2 regions of the Arthrobacter sp. GCM10027362 genome follow, and region 2 is predicted to be linked to the other one. Evidence: riboswitches for the same ligand, from Rfam matches in the RefSeq annotation. Region 2 holds a riboswitch; the other holds the start of a gene.

Region 1 (5,496 bases), on a different contig from region 2:
TTAATGTAATGGAAGCAACGGGAGGGCCGGTTTCTTCGCCCCTCCCGTTTCGTACCGGCGGCGGCCAAATACTTCGTCCGCCGCCCCGAGGGACAGGATTCATCAGCGGAACCGCCGTTCCCCGGCCTCCACCGCGGCGTCCACGAAGTTTCCCTCGATCGGGCGCGGGCAGATGCCGAAGTCCGTGAAGGCGCTGGGGAAATTGATGGCGCGGTTGAAGTCGATGGTCACGGTGCCGTCCACTGCCGGCCGGCTGGTCACCACCTGGCGCCAGCCGGCCGTCGATTCCCCGTTGGTCCGGTCATGGAAGGTGAGCCGGAGCGTGCCGAGCTTCTCCGGCTCGGCCACCAGGATATGGGCGCGGCCGTCGAGGCTGAACTCGACGGTGCCGACGGCGGTGGCGACACCGCCGACCAGCGGATTGGAGGTTTCAATGTCCACTTGGCGCGGCCGGTCGTACGCCTCGAAACGGCCCGTGAGCACCAGGTCCGGGTTGTAGGGAAAGGTCGGAACGCCGTTGAACCCGGTGAACACCGGCGAAGCGTTGTCCCGGGTGCGCACCGCGTAGCGGTTCCCGCGCACGGCAAGTTCGACGACGATGCTGCCGTACCGCACCCAGTTCAGCGACTCCTCATCCGCCAAGGCGGCAGTGAAGGTGCCGGCAACGGGTTTTCCGCTGTCCACGAAGACCAACCCGTCCCCGGCCACGGCCGTTAAGGCAGCCGAACCGCCCTCGGAGGAGACACCGTCGGCACTCCACAATCCCGGGACCAGCTCCAGCGCGGAGGGCCTGGCGGGCAGCCACTGCAGCGAGGTCAGGGTCAGCCATCCGTGGTCGGCGGCCAGGGCCTTGTCCCGGCCGGCGCGGAAGCGCTTCCAGCGTTCGACGAGGGCATCGGGGGATTGGGCGGCGGGGTTCATGCTGTGCAATAACACGGCGCCGCCCGGGCGTTATTCCGGGTTGGAGGGCCTCGCCCCAACTTCGCCGCCCCGGGGCACCGCCGGTGCTGGAGTCCCGGACGCCCACCGGAATTGGAAGGCCGTCCGCTTCCCGGCATTGGCCCGGAGCGGGGACGTGGGGTTGGCTGACAATATTCGGGCCGGATGGGAAAATGCCCGCATGTCCGCCCGCCTGCTGTTCCTTGCCGATACCCATGTGCCCAAGCGGGCCCGCGGCCTGCCGGCCGCCGTCTGGGACGCCGTCAAACGGGCGGATGTGGTGTTCCACGCCGGGGACTGGGTGTGCGTGGAGCTGCTGGACGAGCTGCGGCTGCGCGCCGTGCAGCTGGTGGGGGTGTACGGCAATAACGACGGCGCTGCACTGCGGGCGCGGCTGCCGGAGGTGGCGCGGGTGGAACTCGAAGGCGTGCGCTTCGCCATGGTGCACGAGACCGGGCAGGCCCGCGGGCGGGAAGCCCGCGCGGATGAGCGGTTCCCGGATGCGGACGTGCTGGTTTTCGGACACAGCCACATTCCGTGGGACACCGTAACGCCGCGTGGGATGAGGCTGCTGAATCCCGGTTCGCCCACCGACCGGCGGCGGCAGCCGTTCTGCAGCTACCTGACTGCTGTGGCGGAGGCGGGACAGCTGCGCGACGTGGAACTGATCCCGCTGCCGGCCGCCGGACGGCCCGCTCCAGGCTGACCGCCCGCCGGTTTGCCCTCGAATCGGGACCACGCTGCATTCCACAGCGGCAGCAGAATCTCTTTTCAAGGGGAAATCCGGCCGGTTCCTGATACGGGACGCGAGTGCCGCACCGGCGGCGGAGTCGATACTGTGGCAACGCCCCAATCTTCGAGGAGGAACCTTGGCCCGGCAGACCCCGCACCAGAACGTCACCTTCCCCTCCGCCGGAGGCGAGGCCCACGGCTACCTGGCCCTGCCGGAGTCCGGCAAGGGCCCGGGAGTGATCGTCATCCAGGAATGGTGGGGGCTGGTGGACCACATCCGTGACGTCGCGGACCGGCTGGCCGCCGAGGGATTCGTGGCGCTGGCGCCGGACCTGTACGGCGGCCGCATCGCCCACGACCGCGCCGAGGCCGCCGAAATAATGGCCAAGCTGCCGGAGGATGAAGGTGCGAGGCTGCTGGCCGGGGCCGTGGACTATCTGCTCTCCAGCGATGCGGTGACCAGCTCGACGGTGGGGGCCATCGGCTTCTGCATGGGCGGCGGCTTCGTCCTGGCGCTCGCCGCCCAACAGGGCGAGCGCATCAGCGCCGCGGTGCCGTTCTACGGGGTGGGCCGGGGCGTGCCGGATTCCTTCAAGGGCGTGCGCGCGGCCATCCAAGGCCACTACGGGGAGCAGGACAGGTCCTACCCGGCGGAGAAGGCCCGGGCTCAGGCGGAGCAGATCCGGCGCGAGTCCGGCACCGAAGTCACATACTACTTCTACGACGCCCCGCACGCCTTCCACAATGACCAGAACCCTGCCGGCAATTACCGTCCGGCCGAGGCCAGACTGGCTTGGAGCCGGGCAGTCCAGTTCCTCAAAGACAAAGTCCGCTAGCCTCCCCCTTCACAAATTGGTCATTTGGTGTCGCCTCCCGGCGGAAGTTGGTCAATAGATGCCGCCTCCCGGCAAATAGTGGACGCTGCCTGAGAACTGGCACCGGCGTCGGCTGTATTGCGCCGTGTTACCGGTTGCTTGCCGCCGTTGCCTGCAGCTTCCAAGATGGGAACGGAATCAAGAGTCCCAACGACAAGCCCTGGCTGGTTGGGCGGCAACCCTCATCGCTGTAGTGGGGTGCCCCAGGTGACGATTCGGCGCAGCCCGGCGAGGGACCGGGCCGCGTAAGTATGGCGCCGTGCCTGGCATGCGCCACGACACGAAGGAACATCATGACCGAAACCGCAGTACGGGACCTGGCCGAAGACCGCGCCGCACGACTGGACGAGGCCGGCAGGTTCTGGAGCCGCAGGATTGCCGAGGACACCGCCAATGCCCGGCTGAGCTTCAAGACGGCCGGCGACGGCGTAGGGGCGGTGGCCACCCGCGTCACCGCCGGCAGGCACGAATTCAGCGTGGATGAGCCGGCCGGGTTGGCCGGCGACGATGCCGCAGCGAGCCCGGTGGAGTACGCGCTCGGCGCGCTGATCTCCTGCCAGGTGGTCGTGTACCGGCTGTACGCGCACCAGCTGGGCATCCAAATTGATGAAATCAGCATCGCTGCCGAGGGTGATCTTGACGTACGGGGCTTGTTCGGCGTCGACGACCAGATCCGTCCCGGGTTCGAGGCCGTGCGCCTGAAGGTTAACATCACCGGCCCCGAGACCCGGGAACGCTACGAGGAGCTGCGCCGGACCGTGGATGCCCACTGCCCGGTCCTCGACCTCTTCGCCAATCCGACCCCGGTCAGCATTGAGGTAACCAAGAACTAGCCGGACGTGTGCAGGCCGGCCGATACTGCCGGCCGGCCTGCACGCAGACTCCGGCCGGTCTTTGCCGAGTCCACCCGCCTGCTGCCCAATTCTTCCAGGCGGGCAGCAGACAGTGCCCAATTTTTTGCCGGGGGCCGGCGGGGTCAGGCGAGGCGGGCTGCAGGCGGCCTGGTCCTGGCCGGGTCCCGCTCGGCCAGCCCGCCCAGGATCTCGTCGATCCGGGCCATGGTCTCCGCGTCCAGCCGCACGCCTGTGGCCTTGACGTTCGAGCTGACCTGCTCCGGTCGGGAGGCGCCGATGATGGCGGAGGCGACATTGAGGTTCTGCAGCACCCAGGCCACGGCCAGCTGGGCCATGGTCAGGCCGGCCTCCTGGGCGACCGGCTGCAGGCGGTGCACCGCGGTGAGCACATCGTCACCGAGCCAGCGCCTGATCATGTCTGCGCCACCCTTCTCGTCTGCCGCGCGGCTCCCGGGCGGCACCGCCGCACCGGGCTTGTACTTGCCGGTGAGTACACCTTGGGCCACCGGCGACCAGACGATCTGGGAGATGCCCAGGTCTTCCGAGGCCGGCACCACTTCGTCCTCGATCACCCGCCAGAGCATGGAGTACTGCGGCTGGTTGGACACCAGCTGGAAGCCCAGGTCCGCGGCCAGGGCATGGCCGTCGCGCAGCTGGTCTGCGGTCCACTCGCTGACCCCGATGTACAGGGCCTTGCCGGCCCTGACCACGTCCGCGAAGGCCTGCATGGTTTCCTCCAGCGGCGTTTCGACGTCGTAGCGGTGGGCCTGGTAGAGGTCCACGTAGTCGGTCTGCAGCCGGCGCAGCGAGCCGTTGATCGATTCCATGATGTGTTTGCGGGAGAGCCCGGTGTCGTTGTGGCCCTTGGGCCCGGTGGGGAAGTAGACCTTGGTGAAGATCTCCAGGGATTCCCGCCGCTCGTCCTTCAGCGCATTGCCCAGCACCGTCTCGGCCGCCCCGTTGGCGTAGACATCGGCGGTGTCAAAGGTGGTGATGCCGGCGTCGAGCGCCTCATGCACGCAGGCGGTGGCGACGTCGTTTTCCACTTGGGAACCGTGCGTGAGCCAGTTGCCGTAGGTGATTTCCGAGATCTTCAGCCCGCTGTTGCCCAGATACCTGAATTCCATGCCCCCAAGCTAGCAGCCAAGGGTCCCGCCGCGAGCGAAGTGAGCGGTCAGGGGAGCTGCCCGGGGTCCCCGCGCGCACAGCGTGCGGGCAGGCGGTGAGCGGGCTGCGGCATCCCGGCGGCGCCGGGTCTACCGCCGGCGGGTCCGCAGCGGCAGGATGGTCTTCACCGGGGAGCCGGCCGGCACAGGGAAAGGAAGCGGGATGACCGACTACTTCAAGGACGATCCAAGGACCCAGCAGGAGCGGATGCTGGCCGGGGACCTGTACATTGCCGATGATCCGGTGCTGGCCCGCGCCAACCGGGACGCCGTCCGGATTGCCGCCGAATACTCGAGGATCTGGCCTGCCCATCCCGACACCGCCAAGCGTATTCTGCGCCGGTTGCTGGGATCGGTGGGGGAGGGGACGGAGATCCGGGCGCCCCTGTACGTGGATTACGGCAAACACATTTCCATCGGAGCCCGCACGTTCATCAACTTCAACTTCACCGCCCTGGACGTCGCGGCGATCACCATCGGCGACGACGTGCAGATCGGCCCCAACGTCCAGCTGCTCACGCCCACCCATCCGCTGGATGCGCAGCAGCGCCGGGACAAACTCGAAGCCGGCAAGCCGATCACCATCGGGAACAACGTCTGGCTCGGCGGCGGGGTCATCGTCCTGCCGGGCGTGACGATCGGCGAGAACACCGTGGTGGGCGCCGGCGCCGTCGTCACCAGGGACCTGCCGGCCAACGTGGTGGCACTGGGCAACCCGGCCCAGGTCAAGCGCGGGCTCTAGCTTCGCCGGGTAGGTTGGAGGGAGGACAAGGAGGCACACATGCAACGGGCCCGGACCGCCGCACGGCTCATTCTCCCGGCCGGCTGGCTGGGCATCATCATCGGCATTTCACTCATCGAGGCCCCGCTTAAATTCCAGGCACCGGGCATCACGATTCCGCTGGGGCTGGGCATCGGGCGGCTGGTCTT
Region 2 (3,484 bases):
CAGATCGCCTTGATCTCGGCAATGCACGGCTCGTTCTGCAGGCTCGTGGTGTCGCCCAGCGTGGTCCCCTCGAACAGCTGGGTCAGCAGCCGGCGCATGATCTTGCCGGACCGGGTCTTGGGCACGTCCGGAACGAACACGATTTCCCGCGGCTTGGCGATCGGGCCGATCTGGACCGCGACGTGCCGGCGCAGCTCCTCGGCCGTGGCCGCCACCTGCCCCGCAGGCGCCGCGGTGCCGATCAGGGACCTGTCCGACGGGACCACGAACGCGGTGGCGGCATGGCCGGTCTTGGCGTCGTACGTCGGGCACACCCCGGCCTCCACCACGGCCGGGTGGGAGACCAGCGCGGATTCGATCTCGATGGTGGAGAGCCGGTGCCCGGAGATGTTGATGACATCGTCCACGCGGCCGAGGATCCACACGTCCCCGTCCGCGTCAAAGCGGGCGCCGTCCCCGGCCAGGAACCAGCCCTGCGCGGCGTACTTGCGCCAGTAGGAGTCCAGGTAGCGCCGCGGATTGCCCCACACGGTGCGGGCCATCGCCGGCCCGGTCCGGGTGACCACGATGTAGCCCTGCACGTTGGCGGGCACCGTCCGGCCCTCGTCGTCCACGATGTCCACGGCCAGGCCCGGCAGGGCGCGGGTGGCGCAGCCGGGCTTGAACGCGGTGTCCGTCTGGCGCGGGGAGAGCACGGTGGCACCGGTCTCGGACTGCCACCAGGTGTCCACCATCGGCACCCCGCCGGGGGTGTCCCGGCCGACCTGGCTGCGCAGCCACTTCCACGCCTCCGGGTTCACCGCCTCGCCCACGGTGCCGCAGAGCCGGATGGAGGACAGGTCGTACTCGGCCGGGATCCCGTCCGGGAACCAGCCCATCAGGGACCGGACCAGGGTCGGGGCGGTGTAGTAGCTGGTGACCTTGTAGCGCTCGATCACCTCGAAGTGCCGGCCCGGGTGCGGGGTGTTCGGCGTGCCCTCGTAGATGACCTGGGTGACGCCGTTGGAGAGCGGGCCGTAGATCTCGTAAGTGTGCGCCGTGACCCAGGCCAGGTCCGCGGTGCACCAGTGCACGTCCTTCTCCCGCAGGGCCGGGTCCGGGTTCGAGAAGAGGAACTCGTGGCTCCACGAGGCCTGGGTCAGGTAGCCGCCGGAGGTGTGCACCAGGCCCTTGGGCTGGCCGGTGGTGCCGGAGGTGTACATGATGAACAGCGGGGTCTCGGCGTCGAACGCCTCCGGTTCGTGCACGTCGGAGGCGGGGCCGACGACGTCGTCCCACCACAGGTCCCGGCCCTCGACCCAGTCGATGTCCGTGTGGCCGGTGCGGTTGACCACCAGCACGTGCTCGATGGCGTTGTCCCCGGAGACCGCCTCGTCCGCGTTGGCCTTGACCGGCACGGCCGTGCCGCGGCGGAACTGGCCGTCGGTGGTGACCAGCAGCTTGGCGCGGGTGTCCTCGACGCGGAACTTCAGCGCCTCGGCGGAGAAGCCGCCGAAGACCAGCGAGTGCACGGCGCCGATCCGGGCGCAGGCCAGGGTGATGACGATGGTCTCGACGATCACCGGCAGGTAGATGACCACCCGGTCGCCCCGGCCGATGCCCAGCGAGAGCAGCGCGTTGGCGGCCTTGGCGACCTCCTTCTGCAGGTCCGCGTAGGTGACGGCGCGGCGGTCGCCCGGCTCGCCCTCGAAGTACAGGGCCACCTTGTCGCCGCGGCCGGCGGCCACGTGGCGGTCCACGCAGTTGTAGGCCACGTTGAGCCGGCCGCCGGCGAACCACTCGATCTTCGGGACGGTGTACTCGGCGTCCTCGTCCGCGACCTCGGGCCCGCTCAGCCGGCGCGCCGGTTCGAAGGCGTGCGCGGTGTGCCAGGGTTCGGCCCAGTCCAGCCGGCGCGCCGCGTCCTCCCAGAACGCAATGCGCGCGGCCTCGTCCTGTCCGTCCAGCTGCTGCGTTGCTTCGGTGCCGGCAATTACGCCCATGTGTTTGAACCGCCCCTTGTGTGTGCCATTTGCTTGCGTCCCGGACCTGTCGAGGAAGCGACCTGGTCCGTCAACTGCGGCCACGGCGGGACCGGGCGTGCATCTACCGGGGTCTCTCCATCGATCCTGGCGGTAGCACCTACGCGGACCGTGAGGGTCATCGGGGTTGCTGCGGCGTCACAGAGCCAGGTCTCTCAGCCGCTCGGGATGGTTGCTTCAAGGTAACGCCACCGGGTGCGCGGCGGTCAAACCGGTTCCTAACCCGCCGTAACATACGACGGCGCCGGGGCGCGCCCGGCGGCAGTTCCTGCGTCTTCTAGTCTGGATCCGTGACGGTTCTTGATGCCGTGCTGGCTTTCGCCGTGGTGGCGGGGTTGCTGACCCTGGTGCCGGGCCTGGACACCGCCCTGGTCCTGAGGTCCTCGCTGACCCGTACCCGTTCCTATGCGTGGGCCACCGCGCTGGGTGTGGCCACCGGGGCCATGCTGTGGGGCATCGCCGCGGCCGTGGGGATCTCCGCGCTGCTGACCGCCTCGGAGACGGCCTACCGGGTGCTGACCACGGCCGGGGCCGGATACATGCTCTGGCTCGGGGCCTCGATGATCTGGAAGTCCTTCCGCGGGAGCGCCGGGCACGCCGCGGCCGAGGCCCGGGCGCCGGTGGCGGCATCGCCGTGGCAGGGCTGGCTGGTCGGGGCCGGTACCAACCTGCTCAATCCCAAGGTCGGGGTCTTCTACATCGCCGCGATTCCGCAGTTCCTCCCCGCCGGGACCGCACCGCTGCTGATGGGGGCGGTGCTGGCCGGGGTGCACTGTGTGCTGTCCCTGGCCTGGTTCGCGGTCCTGATCCTCGGCGGCGGCTACGCCAGGCGCTGGTTGGCCAGCCCGAAGTCGTTGGCGGTGATCGACCGGGTGACCGGTCTGGTCCTGGTTGCCTTCGGGGGCAAGCTCGTCACCGAGTCGCTGCCATCCGGGGCATCGGCCTTCCGGCCGGTGCCTCCGCGGGTGGGCTGACCTCCCGCGAAGGCTCGCGGCGGGTCCCTAGGCGGCCTAGGCTGGCGGTATGGCACACGTCAACGATCCGGAAGTCATCAGGCGGCTGCTCACGGCGCCGGCACGCTGGGCCGTGGTCGGCCTGTCCGATAATCCGCGGCGGGTCGCGCCGCGAATTGGCCGCTACCTGATGGACACCCTGGGCATGGAGGTCGTGCCGGTGAACCTGGAGGGCGCCGAGGTGTTCGGGCTGAAGGGCTACCGGGAGCTGGCGGACATCCCCGGCGGCGTCGAGGTCGTGGACTGCTTCGTGAACTCGCAGAAGGTCGGCCCGGTGGTGGACCAGGCGATCGAGGCCGGCGCGAAGGCCGTGTGGCTGCAGCTGGGCGTCGTGGACGAGGCGGCGGCCGCCCGGGCCGCGGCGGCCGGGCTCGACGTCGTGATGGACACCTGCCCGGCCATCGAGGCCCCGCGGCTGGGAGTGGGGCGCTAGGGTCCCGCTGTGGCGGC

The links. A riboswitch is a leader RNA that binds a small molecule or an ion and turns the genes downstream of it on or off. The one in region 2 is predicted to bind S-adenosylmethionine.
Region 1: linked by a shared signal. The riboswitch ahead of ACFQ36_RS02265 (OsmC family protein) and the one ahead of acs (acetate--CoA ligase) in region 2 are both predicted to bind S-adenosylmethionine.

The regions. Positions count from the first base shown of each region.
Region 1 covers NZ_JBHTML010000006.1:28,883-34,378, forward strand. The annotation lists gene ACFQ36_RS02250 (DUF1684 domain-containing protein) at 103-921, opposite strand; gene ACFQ36_RS02255 (metallophosphoesterase family protein) at 1,121-1,645, shown strand; gene ACFQ36_RS02260 (dienelactone hydrolase family protein) at 1,809-2,507, shown strand; SAM riboswitch class IV at 2,683-2,804, shown strand; gene ACFQ36_RS02265 (OsmC family protein) at 2,840-3,379, shown strand; gene ACFQ36_RS02270 (aldo/keto reductase family protein) at 3,523-4,527, opposite strand; gene ACFQ36_RS02275 (sugar O-acetyltransferase) at 4,730-5,308, shown strand; gene ACFQ36_RS02280 (hypothetical protein) at 5,348-5,496, shown strand, end outside.
Region 2 covers NZ_JBHTML010000092.1:9,790-13,273, forward strand. The annotation lists gene acs (acetate--CoA ligase) at 1-1,982, opposite strand, end outside; SAM riboswitch class I at 2,097-2,196, opposite strand; gene ACFQ36_RS13590 (LysE family translocator) at 2,312-2,995, shown strand; gene ACFQ36_RS13595 (CoA-binding protein) at 3,045-3,467, shown strand.